Sinobacterium norvegicum: one gene and its partner. The protein of the gene in region 1 binds, or shares a complex with, the protein of each later gene. Links are inferred from orthologs where the notes say so. Each region holds a gene or a part of one and is shown on either strand. Other genes may lie near its edges. The genes, in order: rppH and dapF.

Region 1 (14,809 bases):
CCGCGAGGTCAATGAGCAGCAATTTAGCTATCGCGATTTCTGGGCGAGAAGGGCCCGGCGCATTCTACCCGCCTCAACGGCGATGATTATAGCGACACTGGTCACCGGCTGGTTTATTCTTTCACCCGCTGACTATGTTGAGCTTGCAGTATCCGCCAGAGAGCAGGCCTACTTTGCATCAAATTTCTTTTTCTCTTCCAACGCCGGTTATTTTGATGGACCATCAGAATTTAAACCGCTTCTTCATACTTGGTCTCTCTCCGTTGAAGAGCAATTTTATCTTTTCTTCCCATTATTTTTTATCACTGTTCACCGCTTTTTCCCCAAGCATAAGCGCGCTGCAATCATCCTATTACTGCTGCTATCGCTGGTCGTCAGCCTCGTTTTAATTAGCAGCCAGCCAACCTCAACGTTTTATCTACTTCATACTCGAGCATGGGAAATGCTGATCGGCAGCCTGCTAGCAATTGCTCCTATTAATTTAGCCATGCGCCAGCGGCCAATATTGTGTGAAGTTATTTCTCTGTCAGGTCTGATCACTATTGTTAGTTGCATCTTCTTTTATGACGACACAACTGTCTTTCCTGGAGCCGCAGCAATACCCCCTACCGTGGCTGTTGCCGCTATTATTTGGGCAAACAGCTACAGCAACACGTGGGTTAAACGGCTTTGCACCCTCCCCCCCGCTATCTGGGTCGGGTTAATATCTTACTCGCTATACCTCTGGCATTGGCCGGTGATAGCCTACACTCACTATTACCATGTTGGCGAATTCACTCTCGCGCTGAAACTCGGCCTTATTGCTGTTAGCCTTATATTGGCCTACCTGTCCTGGCGATTCATTGAAACGCCTTTTCGTCTGAAACAACTTTTCCCCAGCAATAACGCCATTTTAATAGCGGCAGCCATCGCGTTGATTGCCATCGCTGTTGTGTCACAGACTATCCGCAGAGACGGTGGTTATCCTGAACGACTACCCGAGCATGCCTTTAAGTTTGCCCAGGCATTATCCCGGAGCGATGATCAAAGACGTTGCGCCAACCTTACTAACAGCGCCATTCGGGAGGGCAACATCTGCCAGTTTGGCAACAACCAGGCTAAGCCAACGCTATTAATTTGGGGTGACAGCCATGCTGAGGCCTTGCTTGCGTCTATGAAAAGCGCCGCCGAAGAATCTAATACTGCGGTATTGTTTGCCAGCAAAAGTAACTGCCGGCCAATCCTAGTACCCAGTGAGCCGCATGGCAGGTGCCAACAATTTAATAACAGCATGTTTGCCTTAGCGAGCAACCATGGCATCACTGACGTATTATTGGTTAGCCATTGGAACCGTGCCAGCTATAACGCAGCAAGCTCCGATTCTTTGGCCAGTGCTGAACGCAACGAATTCAAACAACAATTTAATGCCACCGTAGATAAGCTACAAGCTCAAGACATTAGGGTTTGGGTTGCCAAGCAGGTACCGGTGCAAAATACCTTGGACGTGGCACATGAACTCACCAAGCTCGCGATGCAGGGGCTGCCTACAGATACCATCAACCTGCCCATTGCTGACCACCTTCACAAGCAACGCTATGTTAACAATGTCATTGATGCCAGTACCGTCAACGCCCTCGATCCAACACCCTATCTCTGTAGCGAACAATGGTGCCCTGCGGAAGAGAATGGCCTTGCCCTGTACAAAGATTCTGACCATTTATCGGCTCAGGGTGCCCTGAAGCTTGAGCCTATGTTCAAGCAGCTGTTTCTACAGATCAAACAAGCTAAATAAGGGGCTTATTTAGCAGATAATTTCGTCATAAAAAAAGGCGATACTGCCAAGCAGTATCGCCTTTTTATTGAGCGTTTAAGCGAGCTTAAACCTCCAGTGATGCCCTGCGATCAATTTCGCTTTGCAGGTACTTCAACCACTGCTCCTTCATGTTTTTACTGCGCTTATCATCGATAGACTTAAAGACTTTCTTGGCATCATCCAACTTGTTCTGGTTGAACAGTGCCATACCGAGAACGATCTGGGTATTATCTTTGCGTCGGATGCCGCCCTTCTTCAGCGCCTTACGCGCCGCGTCTGCCGCCTTACCGTACTGATCGTCATCGAGATAAACATTGGCTAGTCGCGCCCAGTTTTCACCCTTGGGTGACAGCTTTGCTGCTTTTTCCATCGCTGGAATAGCCTTGTCGACTTCCTGCGCGGCACGATAGGAGTTGCCCAGCACTTCGTAGTTCTTCGCCGTAGGCTCGATCTTCTTCTCTTTCATACCCTTTTCGATGACTTTCGCCGCCTTATAGGGAGTGTCAGAGCCGAGGAACAGATACGCCATATTGAGCAAGTCTTGCTGACGACTCAACATATTAGCCACATAAGCTGTCTCAAGAGCGATCAACTGACGTTTCTCGTTGTTAAGCTCACTGTACATACCGGAGAGCTGAACAAGGTAATCTTTCTTGGGCCAGCGACGAGTCAATTCCTCGAGCACCCAAGCGACCTTCTTCATATCGCCTTTCTCGTAATACAGTACACGCATCAGTAGATACCAGTTTTCCTTCGGCTCTTTGCCTTTGGCCTGGGTAATCTTCATCGCCTGTTCGATCTGGCTCAAGGCCTTATCGTAGTTCTTAGTCTGGTAATAAGCCTGCGCTAACAAGACGCGAGCCGTGGTGTTTTCGTTGGCCGTGGGCTCAACCTTAAACCAGTTTTCCAGCGTCTTAATGGCGTTCTTATAATCTTCGGTGACGAAGTACAACTGACCCATTTGGTATTTGGTGGAGTTTTCCATCGCCAGCGGGATATTAGGCGACTGCGCTAAAATCTTGCGGTAGGAATCCAATACCTTGGGATAATTCTCTTGGCTGTAATAGATAAAAGAATAGAAGTTGTACATCTGAGCAATTTCATAAGCGTTGAATTTGCTACTGCGGCCCTTGAGTTTATCGAGAACGGCAACCGCCTCTTTAAACTGCTCCGCCTCGGCATATTCCTGCGCCTTTTCTAACTGCTCGAAAACCTTGGCGCTCAGCGCCGGGGTCTTGCGGGTTTTTTCAGTATTCTTGGTTTTCTCCGCCGCCATTACCTGGCCGGGAAGACTCCCCTGATATCCGACTTCCTGCATCACCACGGGGCTGGCAACCTGCAGCAGTGACAACACCGCGCCGGTTGCAACTACGCGAGCCAACGGTCGAACCGGCTTTAAACATCTTGCAAGTTTCATAAGACCTCCCGTTACTTCTGTAGCTGATAGGTGAATTTGTTACGCACGCCCGGTACTTCTTGGGCCACACCATCAACAACACGCGGCTTGTACTTGAACTTCAAAGCAGCCTTGACTGAGGCGCGGTTGAAGATACTGCCGGGCTGACAATCTACCGGTTCAGGGTCGCGTATCGAGCCGTTCTTAGTCACGGTATATTCGACGATGCAATAACCCTCGGTACCACGCTCAGCGGCACGGCGGGGATAGATTGGCTGAACCTTTACAATTGGCAGATACTCACCATCGGCACTGGTCAAACCCTTCAAGCCCAACTTAACGTCAGCTTTGGGGGTAAAGGCCATATTCATGCCACCGATTTCAACGTCGATATCTTCAAGATCCGGCGTCTCAAGCTCGGGTGGTGGTGTCTCTGGGTCTTCTGGCTTATCAGCCTTTACTTCTTTGGTGCGAGAGTCTATTTCTGTCTCAGGCATGTCAATCGATGCAATCTTGGTCGGGCCTGAATCATCCAGTGGTGATTCAGAGAACTCGATCAGCGAGTACATGATGACAAATAAGCCGGCAGTCACCATGGCGCCGAGAGCGGCACCAATGGTTAAACGCATAATATTCATTAAGAGTCCTCCGCAGCTAGGGCAATATCGGTAACACCGGCTTCCTTAGCAGCATCGGTAATCAGTGCAAAAATCTCTGCAGTTGACTTCTTATCAGCCTGTATCACCACAGCACCCTTGGGGTTTTCTGCGTGCATACGCTCAATAATAGACTTAACAAAGCGTTTATCGACTTCTTTCTTATCTATCCAAATCTTATCGCTGGCGTTAATCGCGATAAGTATATTCTGGTTCTTGACCTGATTGCGGGTTTCCGCAGTCGGTCTTTCAACATCGATACCGGGCTCTTTAATAAACGAGGCGGTAACGATGAAGAAGATCAACATGATAAAGACAACGTCCAACATAGGCGTTAAATCAATCTGTTGCTCTGCTTCTGGCTTGCGAGCCGAAACGGACTTGGGCATAACAAAAACTCCCCTAGTGATCCGTGGTTAAATGGTCAGCCAACAGCTGATTTTCACGCTCTGCCACTTTCGCCAAATAAGTGTTAATGAAGACGCCGGACAGCGCCGCCACCATACCAGCCATGGTCGGGATAGTCGCTTTCGAGACACCGCCGGCCATAGACTTGGCATCGCCACCGCCGCTGACGGCCATGACATTAAACACTTCAATCATACCGGTCACGGTGCCCAACAAACCCAACAGTGGGCAGAGGACAACCAGTGCATTAATCATCGGTAGACTTTGATTAATATTGAGCGACACACGTGAAATCAACGCTTGACGAATGGCGTGGGCATTCCAGGATTTACGCTCTTGGCGGTTTTCCCAGTCTGACATTGCAGAGTCGATATCGGTTCGAAGCGCGGTACGGTAATACCAAATGCGCTCGAAGGCCAATGTCCACATGACCAAGGTCATGGCGGCGATCCACCAAAGTACGGGGCCACCAGACTCCATAAAAGCCATTAAACGAGTATAAGCATCGAGAATCGTGTAATACATTAGCCGTTCCTCAGTTCAGCCTCAGTATGCTCGGCAATAATACCGGCAGTCTGCTCTTCTAATACGTGGATAATACGCTTAGAACGGCTGGCAACCATGGTGTGCAACAATACGGTTGGGATGGCAACAACCAGACCTAATACCGTGGTGATCAACGCGCTTGAAATACCGCCGGCCATAGCCTTTGGATCACCGGCACCGAAGATGGTAATCGCCTGGAAGGTTAAGATCATACCGGTAACAGTACCGAGTAGACCCATCAACGGAGCAACCGCTGCGATGATTTTTAGGGCGCCTTGGTAGTTCTCTAAGCTCGGAATCTCTTTCAACACGGCTTCGTGTAGTTTCAATTCCAGCGTCTCGGTATCCATATTCGGGTTAGACTTGCTAACAGCCAATACGCGACCCAGAGGGTTGTTCTCTTTCACTTCGCTAGACTTCAGCTGCGAGGTAACCTTGCCGCTGATAGCCGTCAATACTACGATGCGCCAGATAGCTAAGATGAAGGCAACAATACCCAAGGCTGAGATGGCGTAACCAACATAGCCACCCTGATGCCAGCGCTCTTCAATAGACGGGCTGTTGATCAGCGCCGCTAGGAAAGAACCACCTGTTGGACCAGTGGGGTCAAGACCAACGGCGCTTAGACCATCGGTAGAGGTTGCTGCTTTTGCAGCCGCAGAGCGGACAGCGCCGGCAGGCTGACGTGCTAGCTGGGAAAGCTTGCCGTCTTCAAATTTAAGGTAGTTACCCTCTTCGGTGACAGCGTTAAAGCTACCGAAGCGAACCACTGGCTGCTCAACTTTGTCGCCATTAGGCATGGTAACGGTGGCGTCAAACTTGGCAACACGGCCCGATTCGATCATTTCGCGCTGTAGCTCAAACCAAAGCTTTTCGATCTCGGCAATGGTAGGCAGCTCATCGGAAGCGGTCATCTTGGCCACTAGACCATCGAGGAATACATCGCGGTCTGGATACTGAGCAGAGCTCAATGATACGTCGAAGTTTGAACGTGCATCACCGGCAGCAGAGGTTAGGTGGCCGAACAATTCGTTCAGTGTACCCTTACGCTCGTTGTAACGAGCCTCAACTTCAGTCACTTTCACTTCGTTTTCTTCAAACTGCTTCTCGCGAGTTTGCGAAACACCTTCGAGACGAGCAAGCTCAGCACGCGCTTCTTTTAATAGACGCTCTTGATTCTGCTTCTCTTTGGCGAAGCGAGCTTCACGAACTTTGTTTTCTTTGTTTTCTGCATAGCGACCAGATTCAACCTTCTTAAGCAGTTGATTCAGGGTCAGGTCGTCGGCAGCAAAACTACCGGCAGAGGCAACCAAGGCTACACTGGCAACAACGGCGGCAATGGATTTTTTCAATACTGATAATTTCATCTTACTTCGCGGCCTCCGGAGCAGCTACAGGGACAGTCATGATGTTGATAGAAGCTTGCTTCTTAGCAACACGCAGACCCTGACGGATAGCATTCTTATACTGGCTGTTATCTAAGGTAACCCACTGACGGTTTTGCTGATCCCAGGCACCTGATTGTTCAGCATCGGTGGTCTGATAAAGCAGACCGATACGACCAATACGCAGGATTTCTACGTCGCGAGCTTCGCCGTCGATTTCTACGCTGTCTTTATACGCTTCAATCTTACGGCCATATTCGTTTTCGATTTTGTAAGCTTCCAATACCTGACGGAATTTCTCAGCGTCGGTAAGGCTGGCTAGATCGAGATTGCCGCGCAAGAACTCAACACGCTGTTGGCGCTCTTCTAATAGGAAGGGAACATCCAGGGCTACATAATCATCGAGGGCGGCGATCATACGCTCTACCAATGGTAAGATTTGACGCTTAACCTCGGTTACCTGTTCGATGGAATTCTCAATGCTGTCGATACGTTTGTTCTGGTTATCGATTTGACGATCGAGGCGGGCGATATAGACCTTGAGGCCTTCTACCTGCTTTAGTACGTCTTTGTATTCTTGCAGACGGTCACGGGTTTGGTCGCTGATCTTGTCGATCTTAACTTGAGATTTTTGTGCAGCTGCGGTCTTGGCCTGTCCTACCTGGAATACTTTATCCAGATCATCTGCACCAACAGATTGAACCACCAACGCGCTTGCGGCTACGGATGTAGCAAGCGCTAACGTTTTGAATCGATGCATCTTCATAGATGTTCCCTTGGGTTATCTCACGAAATTTATTATTTACAACGTTACTGCAGGGGGGTTACTACTACAGGACGATTTTTCTATGAGTCGCATTCTAATAACTATACACCCTGTTAAGCAATGATCTTCGACAGGTGAAAAGCAAAAGGGTAGTGAGGTAACAAACTGAAGCGGAAAATACTGGAATCTACGTGGAATTGCGTATCAATATAGCGGTTTCGGTAACACCGATAGTTATGTTTTACATTTTTCGTAGTTATGTAGGTGGATAATTACGCATTGTTAAGCTATATGCCAAATACGCTGCGTCAGTATTTCTACTTACGTAACGTATTTGTTACCTTTATGCTCACGCACGAGTATAAAGGCAGAAACTGTAGTCATAGGGGTTGGGTCCCTCGGCGGCAAATCGCTCAATTGAGACCTGGTTCCACTGCGCCCAATCGAGCTCGGGGAAGTAGGCGTCCCCCTCAACGCTGTCACTGTGCACCTTGGTCAGGTATAGATTATCGGTATAGGGTAGCGCCTCTTCGTATAACTGCGCGCCTCCGATAACCATCACCTCGTCTCCGCCCTCGATGATAGCGATACTCTCGGCCATGGCCAACGCCTCGGCCAGACTGTGAACCACCTTTACTCCCTCTGCCTGATAGTCGCTGTTGCGAGTGACGACAATATTGGTGCGACCGGGCAACGGCCGGCCAATCGAGTCGAAGGTCTTGCGCCCCATAATAACCGGCTTGGCCATGGTGACCCGCTTGAAGTACTTGAGATCGTTGGGGAGATACCAGGGCAACTGATTATTACGGCCGATGACGCGGTTGTCTGCCATCGCAACAATAAGAGATATTTTCATAGCGTATTTCACAGGTGAGGAGTGGTCGTAGCGCTTCTGAATGAAGTGCTACGTCTGATACCGAGAGAGGTGTTCTCCCTTCTTACTTAGCCAACCAGCAACCGACATAGGCGGTGATAAAGGCCTGCTCTTGAAACATCTTTAAACCGGTATCGGCAAACAAGATGGGCATCGGCTGCTCTTTCAATTGAGCCTTGATCTCGGCGGCAGTAACAATCTCGACCGGCAGATCATCTATCAACTGCAGTGCCGCTTCCATTTTGAAACCATGGGCGCTGCCGGCAAACTTGCCCTTGGGCTGGCGCTGTTTGATCACGACTTTCTCGACGCCGTAGTCTTCCGCCAACTTCTTCACGGCGAACTGAAAACTGCGCAATTGCTCAGCACTGTTGATATCGACCAAATTCAACTTTCGCGTGCGGCAGTCTGGCAGGCCAAACAACTGGCCGGTTTGCTCAAGCAGACAAATATTTGCCTCATTAGCCTTCATCTCTATACCGAGAATTTTCATGCAAAACCCCTAATCAATAAATGGCGCCATTATAACAACATTAAGCCACAGCACACGTAATAGCGATGGCGGTAACCAATAAAGCGCCGTGTCTGTGTATTCGCCGCTTAAACGGCCACCTTGCCAGCAATATGTGGCTGGGCAACATAATCGACCAGCTCGAAATCATCGAAGGTAAAAGCGAACAAGTCCTTCACATCGGGGTTCATCTTGATTGTAGGCAGTGCCGTCGGTGTTCTGCTGAGTTGTAAATCAACCTGCTCCAAGTGGTTGGAATATAGGTGGGCATCGCCGAAGGTGTGAATAAAATCGCCAACCTCTAAATCACAGACCTGTGCCACCATCATGGTTAACAACGCATAGGAGGCGATATTAAACGGCACACCGAGGAATATATCGGCGCTGCGCTGGTACAGTTGGCACGATAATTTGCCGTCGGCGACATAAAACTGAAACAGGCTGTGACAGGGCGGCAGCGCCATATTTTCGACCTCTGCAACATTCCAGGCACTGACGATGTGACGACGGGAATCTGGGTTGCTCTTAATTTGATTAACCAGATTTTCGATCTGATCAATAGTGCCGCCATCGGGCGTTGGCCAACTGCGCCACTGATGGCCATAAACTGGGCCTAGCTCACCGTTTTCATCCGCCCACTCATCCCATATTTTCACCCCGTGCTCATTGAGGTATTTAATATTGGTATCGCCACTGATAAACCACAGCAACTCATGAATAATCGAGCGCAGGTGAAGCTTCTTGGTGGTCAACATCGGAAAGCCATCGGCAAGGTCGAAACGCATCTGGTAACCGAAAACACTGCGCGTACCGGTGCCGGTACGGTCAGACTTATCACCGCCGTTGTCGCGCACATGTCGCATCAGATCTAAATATTGCTGCATTATCGTTCCTTAAATTTAATCGGGCACTAGGCCGCTTTTGGCTTAGGAATTAACTGGTCGGCGTTACGCTTGTAGGCATACATCATCATCGCAATACCAATAAAAATCATTGGCAGCGACAGTTCTTGGCCGCGGCTCATCCAGCCAAAGGCTTCCAAGCCAAGATGGGCGTCGGGCTGACGGAAGAACTCGACGATAAACCTAAACAGACCATAGGTGATTAAAAACAAGCCAGAAACTGCCGCCCGCGGCCTCGGCTTGGCGGAGAACCAAAAGAGAATCACAAACATCGCAATGCCCTCCAGGCCCGCTTGATACAGCTGCGAGGGGTGCCGCGCCAGCTGCTCTGGGTCGGCAGGAAAGACCATTGCCCAAGAAACATCGGTGGGGCGCCCCCACAATTCTTGGCCAATGAAGTTGCCGATACGACCGAGGCCGAGACCGATAGGCACTATCGGTGCAATATAGTCGAGTAATTCAAACGGCTTGACCGCCGTTTTTTTGGCAAAGGCCCACATTGCGACAATGACACCGAGTAGACCGCCGTGAAAGGCCATGCCCCCCTCCCAAACACGCACCAACCACAGCGGGTCCGCCAGAAAGCGATCCATACCATAAAAGAACACATAACCTAAGCGGCCGCCGACGACGATACCGATGGCACAATAGAAGATTAAATCATCGACCTGCTCTCGCTCTGTCAGCGGGTAGCGACCGGTGGCTGCCCGACGACTGGCCACCCACCAGCCGCCGGCAAGACCAAACAAATACATCAATCCGTACCAGTGAACTTCCAGCGGCCCTAATGCAATGGCTACAGGATCAATTTGTGGGTAAGTCATCATAGCGTTTAATCACATCTCAAAGAGTTACTAAATATTTCTCAGTATAAATTGGCTGCCTATCAGCAACAAAAACAGCGCGAATACCTTTTTTAATTTTTCCGGCTCTAACCGGTGAGCCAGCTTGGCACCCTGGCGAGCAAAAATGGTACTGGTCAGCACAATACCAACAAATGCTGGCCAATAAATATAGCCGGTACTGTATGCCGGCAAGCCTTGCTCGCCCCAGCCCTGCACCATGCTGCTGGTAGCACCGGACAGCGCGATAGGCAGGCCGCAGGCGCTCGAAGTCGCCACTGCTCGTTGCATTTGTACGTTACACCAGCTAAAAAACGGCACAGAAATGGAGCCGCCGCCGATACCAAAGATCGCCGACACCCAACCAATCGCTCCTCCGCTGGCAAACAATAGCGGCGCGCTAGGTAATTCTCGGCTAGGGTTGGGCCTCAGTGACAGACCCATTTGAATGGCGACGATAATAACAAAGATTCCGATCGCAAGCTGCAAAGTTTGCCCCGATAAATGGTGAGCAAATTGAGCGCCAAGCCAGGCACCTAACAAAATGCCCGGCGCCATGCGGATAAACACCACCCAATCGACGGCACCTTTTTCATGGTGAGTCTTCACCGAGCTCAGCGAGGTAATCATAATAGTCGCCAGCGAAGTGCCGACGGCCAAATGGGTTAGCACCTCAGCCGACACCCCTTGCAGCGCGAAGGCAAAGACCAACGCAGGCACGATAATCAAACCACCGCCGACGCCAAATAAACCGGCAATGAGACCGGCAAAGGAACCCAGTAGTAAATAGATAACAATTGACATCATTGGTTCAAACTCTTTATGGCTTAAATCGATAATCAGCGAAAATTAGGCGCAAGGTGTATTCAATGCCTGTTGGGCCGTAGCAACTTGTTAATTCCCATCTTCTGCAACGCGCTATCGACATAGGACTCCACCTCAGAGGCGCACTCCATTCCCTGCACTCCCGCCCACAAGGCGTCGGCCTGATCTTTGCGCATGCTGCGCAATACTGATTTCACTCTGGGCAGGCTGCTGGAACTCATCGACAATACGTTATAACCCATGGCCACTAACAACACAGCCGTGGCGGGGTCACCGGCCATTTCCCCACAGATTGACACCGGCTTACCCGCCGCGGCAGCCGCCTGAGCGACTGACGCCAAGGCTTGGAGCACCGCAGGGTGATAGGCATTATACACCGATGAAACCCGCGCATTATTACGATCCACTGCTAGTAAATACTGGGTTAGATCGTTAGACCCCACTGACAAGAAGTCTACCTTCTTAGCCAAGATACCAGCCTGGTAAACCGCCGCCGGCACCTCGATCATCACTCCCACAGGCGGCATTCGACACACCACTCCCTCATCGGCTAATTCTTTGTGCGCCCGATGAATTAACGCCAACGATTCATCAAGCTCTCGAACACTGCTAATCATCGGCAGCAGAATTCGCATATTATTGAGGCCGACACTGGCCCGGATCATGGCGCGCACCTGAGCCAAAAATATCTCTGGGTGATCCAAGGTTACCCGAATACCTCGCCACCCGAGGAACGGATTATCCTCTTCAATCGGAAAATACGGCAAGCCTTTGTCGCCGCCGATATCGAGGGTTCGCATTGTCACCGGACGCCCTTTGAAGGCCTCCAGCTGGCGGCGATAAATAGCCACCTGTTCCGATTCCGAAGGGAAACGATCATGCAGCAGAAAGGACACCTCAGTACGATACAGCCCGACCCCCTCGGCCCCTCGCTCGATGGCGTGGTGTAACTCTGTTTCCAAGCCGGTGTTGGCCAACAATGGCGTGTGATGACCGCAAAGCGTTTCACAGGGCAGATCTTTTAAGGCCTCGAGACCTCGGCTGACCAGTTTCTCTTCCTGCAGAATCAGCTCGTAGTCGCGACGAATTTCATCGCTGGGGTTGGCCAGGACAGAGCCACTATAACCATCGAGAATCAACTGACAACTATCGAGCTGCGTATGCGGCAGGTCGACCACCCCCATCACAATCGGAATGCCCAGTGCCCTGGCCATAATGGCCACATGGGAATTACTCGAGCCCTTCACCGACACCAGGCCGATCAATTTTTCCTCTGGCACCTCAGCCAGCATCGAGGCAGTGATTTCCTCGCCAACCAAAATAGTATTGTCCGGGTATTCCGCCCGCTGCGCCTCTACCGCGCGCAGATAACTGATCACTCGGCGCCCCAGGTCCTTAATATCGACGGCGCGCTCACGCAGATAAGGATCATCCATTAAATCGAAGACCTTGGCGTGCTCGCGGACAGTTTTTGCCACCGCCCACTGCGCCCACTGTCCCTGCTCTATCTTGGCCACCACCTCGCCGCCAAGAGCCTTGTCGTCAAGCATGCTGAGATATACGTCGAATAAAGCCAACTCTTCCGGTCGCAGCTGGTTTTTAACGTTGCTCTTCATCTGCTTGATATCGCGGCGCACCATGGCCAAAGCCTTACCAAAGGCCAGGGTTTCCCCCTTGCTGTCCTCTGTCGCTCGGCGAGGTATCGACTTTAAATCAAGCTGTTGCGAGATAACCACAGCGCGACCAATGGCCACACCCAGGCCGCCTGCGGTACCCTTAAATGTTGTCCCTCGCAACGGGCTATCGACGCCGTCAATGGCACCGGTGGCCTCCGCGTGAGCAATAAGCGCCGACAACTGGGCGGACATGGTCACCAGAAAGGCTTCATCGGCCTCATCGAAGCGTCTTATTTCTCGCTGCTGCACCACCAACACACCAAGTACATTCCGGTGGTGAACAATGGGTACACCCAAAAAGGCGTGATAGGCCTCTTCGCCAAGTTCTGGAATCGGCTCAAAATTGGGGTGTTTGGAGGCATCTTCAATGTTGACCGTCTCCTCACGAGCGGCCACAAAACCTACCAAGCCCTTATCGACGGCCAGGGTGACCTTGCCCTTACAGGATTGGTTAAGACCCTCGGTCGCCATCAACTGATAGCGGTTAGTCTTGGCGTTGAATAAATAGACGGTACAGACTTCGGTGCGCAGCGCTTGCTGCACTCGATTGACAATAATATCGAGGACTGTCTGAAGGTCTCTGGCGCTGTTGACCTCTTGCACGATTCTGCGCAGATCGACTAATTTATTGCCCTCGTCCATCCTTGATGATTTTTTCACTACGCCCCCGCTCGATACAGCCGATAATGTCTCGGCGCCAGCTCTTTCATCGCCTTGCGATACACCTCTCGCTTAAACGAAATCACCTGGCCTAACGGGTACCAGTAACTGACCCAGCGCCAGCCGTCGAACTCTGGCCGCTGCTGACAACTGACATCGATCGACTCGTCCGGTGCCAACATCTGCAGCAAAAACCACTTTTGTTTTTGGCCGATACAAATTGGTGGTGAGTCATGCCGGATCAAGCGCTGCGGTAGACGATAACGCAACCATCCCCGCGTACAGGCCAATACCTTAACATCACTGGGCTGCAGGCCGATTTCTTCGCGCAACTCGCGGTACATTGCCTGCTCGGGAGTCTCTCCCTCACCAATACCGCCCTGAGGGAACTGCCATGATGTCTGGCCTACTCTTTTAGCCCACAGCACCTGACCGCGATGATTCGCCAGCACGATACCTACATTGGGTCTAAAACCATCAGCGTCTATCACCACCGCTCCTTTTTATCAGTGAATAATCAGCATATTAGCCATTCAATACTATAGCTAAACACAAATTTGTTAATGCTGCTATTGTTCCACAACTCAGGCCATTCACAAAACCCTCATTGAGCCTCTGTAAAATTGCCGGTATGCTTTGCGCCAATCAACAAGCGCACTGCAGTTCTATTACACCCGCTTTAGAAGGTACTCTCTGTGACTCTAGCTATTTTCGACCTCGACAACACCCTTATCTCCGATGACAGCGACCACCAGTGGGGCGAGTTTCTTATCGCCAAGCAACTGGTTGACGCCGAGGCTTTTAAAATAGCCAACGATCAATTTTACGAGGACTACAAGGCTGGCTGTCTCGATATAGTAAAATACCAAGAGTTTGCCCACGCACCACTGACCAAATACAGCCAGCAAGAGCTGGCCGAGCTGCACCAGCAATTTATGCAGGAGGTCATTGAGCCGTTGATTCTGCCTAAGGCTGTTGCCCTTATTGATCAGCACCGCCAGCAGGGCCACACCCTCTTGATTATCACCGCCACCAACCTGTTCGTCACCGGCCCCATTGCCGAGCGTCTCGGTATCCCCAATATTCTTGCCACCGAGGGCGAAATAATCGATGGCCGCTACACCGGCAAAATGCAGGGCACGCCCTGTTTCCAAGCCGGCAAAATCACTCGCCTGGATCAGTGGTTGTCTGAGCGTGATGAAGCAACTGCCGACGCCTATTTTTACAGCGACTCACACAATGATTTACCGCTGCTGGAGCAGGTCGACAACCCGGTTGCTGTAGATCCGGACGAGACACTCAGAGCCACTGCAGAGCAGCGCGGCTGGAAAATCATCAGCCTGCGTGACCAACAATAACAGACATAAAAAACGGCGCTGATAAGCGCCGTTTTTTTATGCTCCGCCGAAGTTAATCCGCCGGTAGAATTCTCGCCATTACCGTCTTAATGTATTCCGTCTCTGGTATAGAGGGGTGGATCGGGTGATCGCAGCCCTGGCCGAAACGCTCAAGTAACTGCGATTGGCGGTCGATATGACGAGCCGCGCCGCGGACCACGTCGGTCAATTTA
Region 2 (14,805 bases), on another replicon or contig:
AAATGCGGCTGTATTCTCGCCTGTAGCGCATCAATTTTAGCCATTAGCCGCGCCTGTTGTTGTCGGCGCAAGAGAAATTGGATGTAGAAATAGCGCCAGGTAATACCAAACAGCACCGCCGCCACCAGCAGATGCTGAAACAGTCGCCAGTGGCTGTCGACACTTTGCATAAAATCCACATGCAGCCACAGTGTTTGCCCGACAACACTGACAAAGGCGGTAATAAACAATACCAGTGCATAGCTCAACGCCGCGGCTTTAGCCAGGGCTATACGACAGAAAAAAGCCCTCAAACGCTGCAGTGCAGCGGCACTTAACAGCACCACCCACTGCACATAAAACGAGATGATACCCAGCCATTCCCAGCTAAATTGTTGCAGCCCTGAGTTGAGCACAGCCAGCACCAACGCCAGTAATTCGGCGACAATGACCAGCAGAGCAACACTGGAATTACGGTCAAAACGAGGAATAAAAAAATTATCGTCGTTGTGGCTGTTATGATTTTCACTATTCATCCGCTAAGTGTGCCCGTATCCATCTTCAGCAGCAACTCTCTGCTGTATAAGTTTGTCAGCGCTATTAAACACTTAGACTAGCATTATGCGACAAGCTTAGCCGAGGTAGCCGATAGAGGCCGACGGCTGCTATAATCGCCGCCAAACGATATTGGACTCAACAAGGTTAATAACTGTTATGACTGACCAAAAAACCAACCAGCAATGGGGCGGCCGCTTCAGCGAGCCAACCGACGCCTTCGTCGCCCGCTATACCGCCTCTGTCAACTTTGATCAGCGCATGTATAAGCAGGATATCCAGGGCTCTATTGCTCACGCCACCATGCTTGAACAGGCCGGTGTCTTAACCGTTGAAGAGCGCGACGCCATTCATCAAGGCCTGGCAGAAGTAACAGCCGATATCGAAGCCGGCACCTTTGAGTGGTCTATCGAACTCGAAGACGTCCACATGAATATCGAGGCGGCACTGACCGCCAAAATTGGTATCACCGGTAAGAAACTGCATACCGGGCGTTCACGCAACGACCAGGTTGCCACCGATATCAGACTTTTTCTGCGCGATGAAATCGATATCATCGCCAAGGAGCTCACACGACTGCAGGAAGGCCTGTTATTCATAGCCGAGCGCGAAGCCGACACCATCATGCCAGGTTTTACCCATCTACAAACCGCTCAACCAGTGACCTTTGGTCATCACTTATTGGCTTGGTTTGAGATGCTCCAGCGCGACTACAGCCGCCTGATGGACTGCCGCAAGCGGATGAATCAATCGCCCCTCGGCGCCGCCGCCTTGGCCGGTACCACCTACCCTATTCAGCGTGATTTGACGGCACAGCTGCTGGGCTTTGATAAGCCGACCGAGAACTCACTGGATTCGGTATCAGACCGAGACTTCGCCATTGAATTCTGCGCCTTTGCCAGCATGTTAATGACTCACCTGTCACGTGCCAGCGAAGAACTCGTCCTCTGGACCAGTGCTCAGTTTAACTTTATCGACCTGCCCGACCGCTTCTGCACCGGCTCATCGATTATGCCCCAGAAGAAAAACCCCGATGTGCCCGAGCTGGTCCGCGGTAAAACCGGCCGCGTCAACGGTCATCTAATCTGCCTGCTAACGCTGATGAAATCGCAGCCACTGGCCTATAACAAGGATAACCAGGAAGACAAGGAGCCGCTGTTTGACGCCGTCGATACCGTTCGCGACAGCCTGCGCGCTTTTGCCGATATGATCCCCGCCATTACCTCGAAGAAAGAGTCGATGTACGAGGCAGCCAAGCGCGGTTTCTCTACCGCTACCGACTTGGCCGATTACCTGGTGGTAAAAGGTATGCCGTTCCGCGACGCCCATGAAGTGGTCGGTAAATCCGTTGCCTATGGCCTCGAGAGCGGCAAAGACTTGTCTGATATGACACTCGAAGAGCTTCAGGTGTTCTCCGATACTATTCAGAGCGACGTCTTTGATGTGTTAACACTCGAAGGCTCCGTCGCCGCCCGTGACCATATAGGCGGCACAGCACCCAATCAGGTACGCGCAGCCGTCGCCCGTGCTAAAACCTTTCTAGCGCAGCGTTAAACCACGCGCTATTGCTCCCGATAATCGCCGAGCCCTGGCTCGGCGATTATCCACATAATAAGAAGTTGAACCCATGTCTTATCAACTCCCCCCCTCTGTCCCCAGCCAGGGCAATCGATTGTCACGTTGGTTCTTCCGCAGCCTTTTCAAAGTCTGTGGCTGGCGTCTTAAAGGCACGTTGCCCGACCAGCCCAAGGCAGTTATTGCCTTCGCACCTCATACTTCCAACTGGGACTTCCCGATTGCTATCTGCATCGTGCTAGCTCTGGGTTTGCGTATTCGTTATCTCGGCAAGGCCAGCCTGTTTAAGCCCTACTGGGGTTGGCTGTTCCGTGGCCTCGGCGGCATACCGATAGATCGCAGCCAAACCAACGGTATCGTCGAGCAAATGACTGAGGCCTTTGCCAGTCATCAGCAACTGATATTAGCCGTCGCCCCCGAGGGCACCCGCAGCCAAGTCAGCCACTGGAAAACCGGCTTTTTGCATATTGCCAAGGCCGCCGATGTGCCGGTATTTGTCGCCACGATGAATTATCAAACCAAGACCATTACCATTGGTCAGCAATACCATATCGATGATATCGAGCAGTCACTGGCAACCATACAACATGACGTGTCGCAGTTGGTCAAAAAGAATCCTTAGAATTCAATCTATTAACAGCGCTGCCAGCGAGTGACATAATTTTCACTTGCCGTACACCATACGTTTATTAACAATGGTGAGTAAGAATAAATACGGCAGGTTAAAAAGATGAGTTCACTCCAGCGCACTAAACGCCTCCTCTGCACCGCAATCACCCTTGCCATGTTGATCATACTGACTGGCTGTGGCGGCACCGAGGCTGACAAGCCGGCAAACCAACGTGCAATTCCCAGCGAGCTGCCTGCAGGTCAACGTGAGGCTTTCCGCAGGCTACCGCTGCAAGAGGCCAGTAACTTCCGCGATCTCGGCGGCTACCAAACAACAGACGGGCGCGAGGTACAGTGGGGTAAACTGTATCGCTCCGATTCACTGGGGCAGTTAACCGATGAAGATCTGCACTATCTGCAGCGCCTACATTTACAGCAAATTGTCGACTTTCGCTCCGACATTGAGCGCCAGGCTGAACCCGACCGCGTCCCCGATGGCACCAAATTGGTAATCCGAAAAATCACCGTCGAGGGCACCGACATCCATGCCATGCAGGCACAAATCACCGATGGCACCTTTGGCGACAACGACTTTGCCGCCATGCTGGTCGACGCCAACAAAGCCTTCGTCAATAAATTCACGCCAGAATTTAAAGGCTTTATTCACAGCCTGACCAATGCCGACAACCTCCCCATGGTCTTCCACTGTACGGCGGGCAAAGACCGCACAGGCTTTGCCGCGGCGATGGCGCTCATTGCCGTCGGTGTTCCTGAGGCCACCGTCAAGAAAGACTTCCTGCTGACCAACCAATACACCGAGGATGTTATTAACAGTCGTATATGGATGATCCGTATTGCCAGCTTATTCCGCACCTCTGCCGATCAGGTCAGGCCGCTGCTCGGTGTCGAGGCGCAATATCTACAGGCGGCATTCGACACCATTAATCAGCAGTACGGCAGCATGGATAACTACTTGGTTAAAGGCCTGGGCGTCACCCCAGAGGTGAGACAGAAACTACGCGACAATTTACTGGCTCCGCAATAGTGGTGCGGCACGGTATGGATAAAAAGATAACAACCTGCGCAACTTTACTGTTCGCCTTATTTATCATCTTGCTATCGCTTACACCGGTGAACAGCCATACCGTCGAATCCTGGGACAAGGTTTTCCACATTATCCTCTATGCCTTTTTTACTGCTCTGAGCTACCCCTTAGCCAACAATGTAAAACAGTTTTACTGGCTCTGTTTTGCCGTTTTTATATTTGGCGGCACGATCGAGTTCGCCCAATCATTCATCCCCGGCCGAGTGATGTCAGCATACGATCTACTGGCTAACACTATTGGTATTATGCTAATAATAATGATCACAAGAAAAAGATGGCTTGCCTAACTATTGGCGAAAGGCGTATCAACGGGCGTACTGGCTCACAGTTTTACAAAATTTTAAATATTCTATCTGTCACTACTACTTACAGTTGAAGCTTTACGGTATCTTGCCGGCAACTTAAAAAAGCAAAAAAATTTGGGTAGCGAATACCCTGCAGGCTGAATAAGAAATCATGGAAGATTTACTCGGGCCCTTGGTCAACACCGATGAGGCAACCAAAAAAAAATCACGAAAGCGTTCGATTCTGATCGCCTGCGCCGGCTTTTTATTAATACTATTCGTCAGCATACCCTTTGTCTTTTATCATGCGATTAACATGACGACCAACACCTGGCTTTTTGCCTTCGGCATTACCATTCTCGTCTGGTTCTGTCTCTGGCTCAGCGTCCACTTTGGACTGGATCAGCACACACGAAGCATCGATCCACATTTTTTGATTCTTCCCGCCATGTGCTCTAGCCTACTGATTTGCCTGTATATTTACATAGCACCAGAACTGCGCGTATTGGTGCTGGCCGGCTGGTTTGCCGTCCTATTATTTGGCGCAGGACTGCTGGGGTTTAAACAGGCATTCTTATTGAGCAGCTTTACCGCCTGCTGTTATCTGGCTACCGTAGCGCTGCTGATCAACAAGGGGAGAGGGCTGTCGTTAGAATATGAGTTTTGGTTACTGATGCCGCAATTGACATTCTGGTGTTACGGCGCCACCGTACTTGAGCGACTTAAACGCCACCGCAGCGAGAACATTAGGCTACGACTCCAGTTAAGAGAAATGGCCCTGTTCGATGCCCTTACCGGCCTGGCTAATCGTCGCATGGCTGACCTTTTTTTGACCGAGGCTTTGCAACAAAATGACGGTCAATTATTCTATGTCGCCATGGTAGACATCGATGGTTTCAAAGATATTAATGACGATTATGGTCATGCTGTGGGTGACGACCTGTTAATTGATATTGCGAATATCATCAAGCAACAACTATCCCATCACGATTTCTGCGCCAGGCTCGGAGGCGATGAGTTTGTTGTTATTTTAAAGAAGACCAATGCAGCGGGTGCAAACACGGCGCTGAATAATATTCGCAAGGCCTTTAACCGTCATATCAGCCAACATAATATCTGCGCACAGGCCCAAGTTTCGTTGAGTATCGGCGTCACAGTCAGTGAAGCAAACGCCACCAAGTCGCTGTTATTAAAACGAGCCGATGAACAACTGTACAAGGCCAAACAAGCCGGTAAAAATCAGCTCTCAGCCTGCCTCAGTGACTAACGGCTCAGCACATCGACCTGAGATTATTCGCCACCTCGATACTTCAGCCCCAACTGGAAAACCACATCGCTGGTGCTATCGACCAGTATATCCTCGACCACGGCAACATCAATTACCCAGTTTGGCGTCAGCCCGATACTGCCACCAACGGTAAACTGTAACGACTCTTTCATCGGTGCCAGATCACTGTCGTACAAGGCGCTGTGACCGTCGAGCTGCACCTTTAGCGCCAGCGCACTCAAACACTGCCAACTCAGCCCGGCACCACCGTAAAGCGAAAAAGCCTCTCTTTCCTCAGCTAACACAGTCCCTTGGTCGGCCACCAACACTCCGCCGGCGAGGTGATAAGTGAGGCGATAACTTTCAAACCAACGCCGACTACTGTGACTCATCCCCAGCGCCAACTCCGTACCGCCACTGCCTAACAGTTGGTCATCGTCACCAGTCGGCAGCTTTAAGGAGGCAGACACCGCCGTGGCGTCGACGTCATCGGATACCAACTGCCAAGCCAGCGTCATACTCACATCGCCGATACCACCGCCACTCTCCAGCATCTCGACGGTCTCACCGCCAACCCGGCTATAACGGTAAGCTAATTGATCCTGTGGAAACAGCTCTCGGTTACTATTGGGCAGGTTAAACGTGTCGTGCCAATCCTCGATGAAACCATCGAGGCTACCGCCGTCATGACTGAGATAGGGCAGATCGACACCAAGCTGCCAGCGCTGGCCAAACGCCTGACTGCCCCGGCGCCAGCGCAGTGTCGTCCGATAGCTTTCGCCATCAAGCCAGACTGCCTCGCTGTCACTTGACTCATAGGCGAAGTTATTGGCCAGCTCGGCGTTAATCGACCACTGAGACTGTCCATTGGCGAGCAGTTTTGCTGACTCCATCGCCGGTAAGCCAGTAATGGCAGCAAAGGGAGAAAGATCAGCCTGCAACATCGGTTGATTTAATATCTCACTGGCCGACGCCGAAGTGACAAACCCAGCCGCTGTCAGCATTACCAAAGACGACGCGAGTCGATAGACATTTTTTTTGATCACACTTAAACCCTGTCTTATTGTTATTCAGCTTAAATTTGACGGCGAAAGACGCGACTTAATTCAGGCTGACAGCCTCTCCCACCTGCTCTAATGTCACCCGAGCAAACAACACCGCCAGCGAATCGCCACTGCGACTACACAGCCACTGCTCTGCATCACTATCATAACCGAAGTGGTAGCCGCCGCTCTTTGCCGCCATCCACAATTCCTGATTGGCGATCTGGCGAGAGAAAATAATGGCACTGCCGTTTTCGCAGGTCAGGGTCAATACGCCGCCGTTTAGCTCGCAATCAATGTCGAGCTCACTGTCATCAACCGCATCTTCGATGCCTTCAATCGTCTCTTCGACCAGCTCTTGATATTCAATTTCGTTCATTTTGCTACCAACTGTTTTTGGTGTGTCCGCTGTTTATCGCTTCGATTTTATACTTGTTACCGCCGATAGGTGACAATTTTCTGGCAAATTCGCTATCAGCAACAGTGATTTGACCATAAACCGAGCAGTTTGCTGTGGTTTTTTTCCCCAAAGGGTTGGGTTGGCCCACTTCTCACCGCTATAATGGCTACAACTTAAATTTAATAGAGAGACACCCGTCCACAGGGCTGGTGCTATCTGACGACGTTGATGCGGTCATTTTCGCCGCTCATGGATGCATACTATGCGACATCTTTTGCTCATTTCCGCTATCGCCTTGATTCTCGCTGGCTGCGGTCAAAAAGGACCGCTGACATTGCCCGACAGCCATGCTGCTTCCAGCTCCGTTATCAGTAGCCACTGACTCTAGCCAGCCTTGCTGCGCTAACCGGGATCGTCTACGACAAAGAGATTGTCATGACTGCATTTAATTACGCCAACGGCGAACTGTTGGCCGAGAACTGCCCGGTACAACACCTGGCCGAGCAACACGGTACCCCGCTGTACGTTTATTCACGCCAGGCTTTTGAAAACAGCTACTTAGAATATGCCAACGCCCTCGGCGACAGTGGCATGACCTGCTATGCAGTAAAAGCCAACTCCAATATTGCCGTGCTCAATGTCTTGGCCCGCCTTGGTGCCGGTTTTGACATTGTCTCTCAGGGCGAACTACAACGCGTACTGGCGGCCGGCGGCGATGCCTCACGGGTGGTTTTCTCCGGCCTTGGCAAGACCCAGTCTGAGCTGTTATTTGCCCTGCAAGCCGGCGTTCACTGTATCAATCTTGAATCCGCCGCCGAGCTTGAGGCGCTGGCAGAGGTCTGCGCCGAGCACGGTGTCGAAGCCAAGGTATCGCTGCGGGTAAACCCCGATGTCGACGCCAAGACTCACCCCTATATTTCTACCGGCTTAAAAGAAAACAAGTTCGGTATTGATATCGCCATCGCCGATCAGGTCTATCGTCGCGCCCACCAACTCGACGGCATTACCGTGGTCGGCATTGACTGCCACATCGGCTCGCAATTGACCGAGACCAAGCCCTTTTTGGACGCCCTCGATCGCGTACTGATTCTGGTCGACCAACTGGCCGAGGAAGGCATTGTCATCGAGCACCTCGACTTAGGCGGCGGCCTCGGTGTTTGTTATCAAGACGAAACACCACCAACACCAACAGAGCATGTCAACGCCATCAAAGAGCATCTCGGTGACCGCCCCCTGAAGCTGATATTTGAGCCCGGCCGTTCAATCGCCGCTAACGCAGGCATACTGGTGACCAAGGTCGAATACCTTAAGCCCGGTGAACACAAAAACTTCGCCATTATCGACGGCGCCATGAATGATATGATCCGGCCCAGCCTTTACAGTGCTTGGATGGACTTGCAGCCTGTGTGTCAGCGCAATAACACTGAAACCAAGGTGTGGGATGCTGTCGGTCCAGTCTGCGAGACCGGCGACTTCCTGGCCAAAGACCGCGAGTTGGCCATTGAGGCCGGCGACTACCTCGCCCTCTTCGGTGCCGGCGCCTATGGCTTTACCATGGCCTCAAATTACAACACCCGTGGCCGTGCCGCCGAGGTGATGGTCGATGGCGACAACAACTACGTTATTCGTCAGCGAGAAAACTTCGACGATATGGTTCGCGGCGAGCAGCTGCTGCCTTAATAGGATAATTGATATGCTATTAAAATTTACCAAGATGCACGGCTGTGGCAATGACTTTGTCGTTCTCGATCTGATCACTCAGCGCCTCAATATTAACGAGGAGATTGTCCGTCAGATTGCTGATCGCCGTTTTGGTATTGGCTGCGATCAAGTGTTAGTTGTCGAGCCACCGCAACAGCCAGAAATCGACTTTCGCTACCGCATCTTTAACTGTGACGGCTCTGAGGTCGAACAGTGCGGTAATGGTGCCCGCTGCTTTGCCCGTTTTGTTCGCGAGAAGCGCTTAACGGCCAAACAACGTATCAGCGTCGAAACAAAATCCGGCGTCATTGAGCTGGTGACCACAGACCACAGTGAAGTGATTGTCGATATGGGTGTGCCTGTCCTCGAGCCAGAACATATTCCGTTCCAGGCTGACAGCCAGGCAATCAGTTATGACCTCACCATTGCTGACCACACCATTCAAGTTGGCGCTGTCTCGATGGGCAACCCTCATGTGGTGCTACAGGTTGGCGATATCGACACCGAACTGGTTGAACAGCTCGGGCCGCTACTGGAAATCCACCCACGTTTTCCCAAGAAGGTGAATGTCGGATTTATGGAGATCGTTAGCCGCTCGCAGATTAACCTACGCGTGCATGAACGCGGTGTTGGCGAGACGCTGGCCTGCGGCACCGGTGCCTGTGGCGCGGTGGTCAGCGGCATACAGCGCGGGATGCTCGACAGTGAAGTCACGGTTAACTTACCCGGCGGCAGCCTGCACATAGAGTGGCAGGGCGAAGGCGAGCCAGTGCTCATGACGGGGCCCGCCGAGACCGTTTTTGACGGTCAAATTCACCTTTAAACAGTAGGCTCGGCACGAGCGCAGCCGCTCGGCCGAGGCTATACTCAGACCAAGCTCGCAAAATAGTCATAACAATCAGAATAATATTCAAATTTTGACCCAGCTGTGGTTAGATGAAATGGGCGAGTCTAGGCCGTGCCGTTTCTATAAACCGTGCTACTCTAGCCCTACCAGCCAAGGTGATGCGTGCAGGTTATTTAACCTCTGCTAAATCGACAACCAACAGGATAACCGGCCGCAGGCAGATCGAGGATCAACCTTTTATGAACGTCCCCACCGACAAAACAACGCGCGCTGACAATGATGAGGCCATCACTGCCGAGCAGGTCACCGAATACTTAAAACAACATCCTGACTTTTTTATTCTCAACGACGAATTAATCGCCAACCTATACCTACCCCACGACGAGGGTGAGGCTATCTCGCTTCAGCAGCATCAGGTGACAACACTGCGTCAGCGCAACGAGAATATGCGTCAACGACTACTGTCATTGCTCGACGTGGCAAAAGAAAATGATCAGCTGTTTAACCGCACCAAAAACCTGGTTCTCGCCCTGCTCGATGCACAGGACTTAGATCACGCCGTCAGCATTGTTAATCACAGCCTGACCACAGACTTCAATGCCGATTTTTGCGCCCTTACTCTGTTTGGCAATACCGAGCGTTATCAATATTGCAGCGCCCGTGTAGTCCCTGTTTTCGAGGCTCAACAACAGGTCGGCCACCTGCTGCGTAGCAGTCGAGCCGTCTGCGGTGTTTTACGCCCCAACGAGCTTGAATTCTTATTTGAAGACGACGCCAAACTGGTTGGCTCTGCCGCCGTCAGCCCACTGACCTATGGTAATAATATAGGTGTTTTAGCGATTGGCAGTCGCGATGAAAACTACTTCCGCTCCAGTATGGGCACACTGTTTCTCAGCTATGTCAGCGAAGTACTCAACCGCACACTGCCGCGATTTATGAATCAATATGAGAAAAAATCGGCTTAATCATTCAGGAAAATCTATGAGCAGTGAGCGCACCAATTCGGTCGGCAATGAATCGGACAACAGCACTATTAATACCGCCATTACTGCGTATCTCGATTACCTCGCTCTGATCAAGCGATCTTCACGTCACACTGTCGCCGCCTATCGACGAGATTTAAGCAAGCTCCAGCAGTACTGTGCGCAGCAAGCTGTTAGCGATCTTGCTGGTATCGATGCCGACCTTCTTCGTCGCCTTACGGCACAACTGCATCGTCAGGGCAACAGCGCCAATTCTATTCAGCGATTATTATCCAGCTACCGTAGTTTTTTTAAGCATCAGATTCGTCACAGCGCCTTGACCAGCAACCCCGCGCAACTGGTCAGCGCTCCCCGCAGTCCGCGCAAGCTACCCAAGTTGCTTGATGTCGATGAGAGTCAGCGCCTACTTGCCGCCGCCGAAGACGAGGACGAACTAGTCATCCGTGATCTAGCCATTGCCGAGTTACTGTATAGCTGCGGCCTGCGCCTCGCTGAATTAACGGCACTGGATATCCAGCATATCGATTTAAATGACCGACTGGTCACCGTCACCGGCAAGGGTAATCGAGACCGTGCCGTGCCCGTTGGCCGCCTGGCGATCAAGGCAATCAAACGCTGGCTGACATTTCACCCGGCCCCCCTCGACAGCCAACAACCACTATTTACCAGCCGCCGCCGCCGCCGCATCTCGCCCCGCAGCGTTCAGGCCAGATTAAAACTACTGGCCAGCAATCAACAATTGTCACAGCATCTTCACCCGCATATGTTGCGACACTCTTTTGCCACTCATATTCTCGAATCCAGCGGTGACCTGCGCGCCGTGCAAGAAATGTTAGGCCATGCTAATTTGAGCACGACACAAATCTACACCCATGTTGATTTTCAGCAGCTGGCCAAGGTTTATGATGATGCCCACCCCCGAGCAAAACGCCAACAACGATGAACGATCACTCCCCGATAGAAGTAATCAGCTTCGACCTCGATGACACCCTATGGCCGCTTCGTGCAACCCTTGAACATGCCGAGCTGGATTATTTTCGATGGCTGACCGAGCAGTGTTCTGCCTTAGCTGACCACCATAGCCTGCAAAGCATGCGTGAGTATCGGCAGCATTTTCTGCAGCAACAACCCGGGTTGCGCCATCAAATCAGTCAGCTCAGAATTGAATCAACACAACAGCTGCTGACAGACCTTGGCTGTCATGATGCTCAGGCCATCAGCCAACAAGGCTTCGATCGCTTTATTATCAACCGCAACAAAATCACCCCCTACCCCGAAAGTTCAGCCGTGCTGAGTGAATTGGCCCGGCACTATCGCTTAATCGCCATTACCAATGGCAATGCCGACGTGACGCAATCTGGGTTAGCAACATTTTTTGAATTTTGCCTGTCGGCGGAGCAACTCAATGCCAGCAAGCCAATGGCTGAGCCATTTCTCACCGCTCAGCAACTGGGTGGCTTTGGCCCTCATCAGGTGATACATGTCGGTGATCATTTACACCATGATATCGCCGGCGCCCAGCAACAGGGTTGGCAGGGAATATGGCTGGATCATAACCTAGGTCTCGAACGTGACGACAGCATCACCCCGGATGCGATTATTCATCATATTGGGCAGCTGCCACAGGCTGTCAGCACACTGGCCAACAAACTACGCCACGATTAAATGCTGCGACCACCGTAACTGTTGCCCGGTTTTTTTGGCGGGTCTGCAGTGACGTTTGGTGCAATGTGATTGATACAGCCACCGGCGCTGATAAAGGCCTCGATATCATCATCCATGGTCTGGCGGATACGGCGCCGGGAATCGATGGTTCTCGCTCTCGCATACTCTTCAGTACTGCCGATAAAATCCATATCGACATCGACTAATTCATTGCCTGCTGCTGGCTTGGGCGCTTTTTTAGCTGACTTAGTTTTAACCGCCATAATGCTCTCCGCAAAGGGCTTAAGCCCCTATTATTGTTATTTATTACGCAACAAGCCGACATCTACCTAATAAAATGTGTGATTTAAAACGCTTAATATTTATAGTCCAAAAGCCAACGGTTGTGCGAACCTATTTTTATAACGTTTTACACTTATCATCCGCTAAATCCACTCGGTTTTTCATAGCGACAAGGAAAATCAGACATAAAAAACCGCAGCCTAGGCCGCGGTTTTTTTATGCGATTATCGCGAGTAGCTGAAGCTTACTTACCGGTAAACTCAGGGTACGCTTCCATACCGCACTCAGATAGATCGACACCTTCATATTCTTCTTCTTCGCTGACACGAATGCCGATAATCACCTTCAGTGTTAACCAAACAACTGACGAGGCAATAAAGACCCAACCAAAGATGGTCGCAGCACCGATAAGCTGACCTGTGAATGAAGAATCGCCGTTAGTCATCGGTACAACCATCAGACCGAATAGACCAACCACACCGTGAACCGATATCGCACCGACCGGATCATCAATCTTGGCCTTATCGAGGGCTAGGATAGAGAACACGACCAAGATACCACCAACCGCACCGATCAATGATGCCTCAGCAGCTGTCGGTGTGTCTGGACCAGCGGTGATAGCAACGAGGCCGGCCAACGCGCCGTTCAGCGCCATGGTTAGATCCGCCTTACCGAATAGAAGACGAGCAACAATCAGAGCGGCAACAAGGCCAGTCGCAGCAGCAGCGTTAGTATTAAGGAAGACCATGGCCACGGAGTTAGCACTGTCGACAGAGGCGGTTGCCAAGACAGAACCACCGTTGAAACCGAACCAACCCATCCACAGGATGAAGGTACCCAATGTTGCCATCGGTAGATTGGCACCTGGAATTGCATTAACAGAACCGTTGACGCCGTATTTTCCTTTACGAGCACCGAGGAAGAGTACGCCGGATAACGCAGCGGCAGCACCAGCCATGTGGACAATACCTGAGCCGGCAAAATCTAAGAAGCCGAGCTCACCAAGGTTATATAGGCCGAATACATCGTTGCCGCCCCAGGTCCAGCTACCTTCCATCGGGTAGATAACACCAGTCATCACAACGGCAAAGGCTAGGAAAGCCCAGAGCTTCATACGCTCAGCAACAGCGCCAGAGACAATAGACATGGCAGTGGCAACGAAGACAACTTGGAAGAAGAAATCAGCCGATGGTGCGTAAGTGGCATTGTCTTCGGCACCCGGTGTATAACCGCTGCCTTCAATGCCTGTTAGGAAATATTCGCCGCCGTACATAATGGCGTAACCGCAGACGAAGTACATAATGCACGACGTGGCGTATAGCGCGACGTTTTTAGTCAAAATCTCAGTGGTATTCTTGGCGCGAACCAAGCCGGCTTCCAGCATGGTAAAACCAGCAGCCATCCACATAACAAGGGCACCACATACCAAGAAATAAAAGGTATCTAATGCATACTGTAATTCTACAAGTGTGTTTTCCATATCTCTAAGCCTCCACAGCTCAGCAACATCTCAAAAGTTATGTACCAGTGAGTGCTCGCCGCATGGCTATGCACCCCCCCAGGTCAAGCGCGAGCGGTTATACCGCTTCGTCGCCAGTCTCACCAGTACGAATACGAACAGCCTGTTCAAGTGCTGTTACAAAAATCTTACCGTCACCAATCTTGCCGGTATTAGCGGCTTTGGTAATGGCTTCAATAGTCTGTTCTACAGTACCGTCAGCGACAGCTACTTCGATTTTTACCTTCGGTAGAAAATCGACAACATACTCGGCGCCACGGTAAAGCTCGGTGTGACCTTTCTGGCGGCCAAAACCTTTTACTTCAGTCACGGTAATACCCTGTACACCGATCTCTGACAGCGCTTCTCGCACGTCGTCTAACTTAAAAGGTTTTACAATCGCGGTAATCATTTTCATGATTTCACTTCCTAAGTTTGTTTAATGAATTGTGTTGCATATAGTCGCCCTGAAATCAGGGCGACCACAATATAACACTGTTGTTAGTGCTTTATATTAAAGATCGAAGGCCATGTCGTAGGCAACTACGAACAGGGTTGCATCAGGAGCAACATCAGCCAAAGTGCCCGCGTCAGAGTTACGATCGACAACCTTACTAACTGTAAAGGTTAGGTTGTCGTTGAAGGCATAGTTCACGTCTAGGTGCGTGTAGTTAGCATCTTCGCCATCACCTTCGTAATCGGCGAAGTGCTGATAACCAAGAGTTGCGCCAAACTGAGCATAGCTATAACCCAGTGTTAGGTAGGCATCATCGTAACCGCCACCGGCGATTCTCTTGGTATAGCTACCTTCAACGCCGGCAAAGCCTAGCGTCACTATAACGTCGCTGCCGGTGTTGTCGCCGAACGGCTCGTCGTCCTGTTCAGGATATACATAGTTAGCGAACATAATGTCGGCGAAGAAATCACCCGTTTCAAATGTGTAGCCACCGTATAGGTCATACTCAGTACCAAGAGAGCCGTCACCAGACGCGCCCCAGACACCGGCGTAGAA

The links.
Region 2: the proteins of rppH (region 1) and dapF are in contact, whole or in part, in a solved structure (PDB 5YGU), measured with the Escherichia coli proteins. The link is inferred for Sinobacterium norvegicum from one-to-one orthologs.

Annotation. Positions count from the first base shown.
Region 1 is NZ_CAKLPX010000004.1:57,346-72,154, forward strand. What follows is about bases 11,985-14,809. They hold rppH (RNA pyrophosphohydrolase), read right to left. Parts: upstream 13,731-14,809; coding sequence 13,239-13,730; downstream 11,985-13,238. Other genes in these bases: ptsP (phosphoenolpyruvate--protein phosphotransferase), read right to left, coding at 11,985-13,239; L9P87_RS14865 (histidinol-phosphatase), read left to right, coding at 13,935-14,597; L9P87_RS14870 (class I SAM-dependent rRNA methyltransferase), read right to left, coding at 14,650-14,809. Also shown: L9P87_RS14795 (acyltransferase family protein), read left to right, coding at 1-1,771; L9P87_RS14800 (tetratricopeptide repeat protein), read right to left, coding at 1,857-3,209; L9P87_RS14805 (energy transducer TonB), read right to left, coding at 3,221-3,826; L9P87_RS14810 (ExbD/TolR family protein), read right to left, coding at 3,826-4,233; L9P87_RS14815 (MotA/TolQ/ExbB proton channel family protein), read right to left, coding at 4,247-4,777; L9P87_RS14820 (MotA/TolQ/ExbB proton channel family protein), read right to left, coding at 4,777-6,165; L9P87_RS14825 (DUF3450 domain-containing protein), read right to left, coding at 6,167-6,949; L9P87_RS14830 (dihydrofolate reductase), read right to left, coding at 7,299-7,805; L9P87_RS14835 (DUF3010 family protein), read right to left, coding at 7,888-8,316; L9P87_RS14840 (thymidylate synthase), read right to left, coding at 8,424-9,218; lgt (prolipoprotein diacylglyceryl transferase), read right to left, coding at 9,245-10,063; L9P87_RS14850 (sulfite exporter TauE/SafE family protein), read right to left, coding at 10,091-10,885; more of ptsP, read right to left, coding at 10,945-11,984. UniProt on the Escherichia coli protein: Master regulator of 5'-end-dependent mRNA decay.
Region 2 is NZ_CAKLPX010000002.1:105,263-120,067, reverse strand. Bases 7,605-10,425 are described here. They hold dapF (diaminopimelate epimerase), read left to right. Parts: upstream 7,605-8,510; coding sequence 8,511-9,341; downstream 9,342-10,425. Other genes in these bases: xerC (tyrosine recombinase XerC), read left to right, coding at 10,347-10,425; L9P87_RS09505 (DUF484 family protein), read left to right, coding at 9,455-10,330; lysA (diaminopimelate decarboxylase), read left to right, coding at 7,605-8,497. In the rest of the region: L9P87_RS09555 (sensor histidine kinase), read right to left, coding at 1-515; argH (argininosuccinate lyase), read left to right, coding at 694-2,088; L9P87_RS09545 (lysophospholipid acyltransferase family protein), read left to right, coding at 2,162-2,731; L9P87_RS09540 (tyrosine-protein phosphatase), read left to right, coding at 2,840-3,763; L9P87_RS09535 (VanZ family protein), read left to right, coding at 3,778-4,110; L9P87_RS09530 (GGDEF domain-containing protein), read left to right, coding at 4,280-5,374; L9P87_RS09525 (DUF3187 family protein), read right to left, coding at 5,398-6,420; iron donor protein CyaY, read right to left, coding at 6,476-6,796; LPS translocon maturation chaperone LptM, read left to right, coding at 7,071-7,199; more of lysA, read left to right, coding at 7,253-7,604; more of xerC, read left to right, coding at 10,426-11,291; L9P87_RS09495 (HAD family hydrolase), read left to right, coding at 11,288-12,013; L9P87_RS09490 (hypothetical protein), read right to left, coding at 12,010-12,276; L9P87_RS09485 (ammonium transporter), read right to left, coding at 12,540-13,775; glnK (P-II family nitrogen regulator), read right to left, coding at 13,873-14,211; L9P87_RS09475 (TorF family putative porin), read right to left, coding at 14,308-14,805. UniProt on the Escherichia coli protein: Involved in the succinylase branch of the L-lysine biosynthesis and in the biosynthesis of the pentapeptide incorporated in the peptidoglycan moiety. Catalyzes the stereoinversion of LL-2,6-diaminopimelate (L,L-DAP) to meso-diaminopimelate (meso-DAP).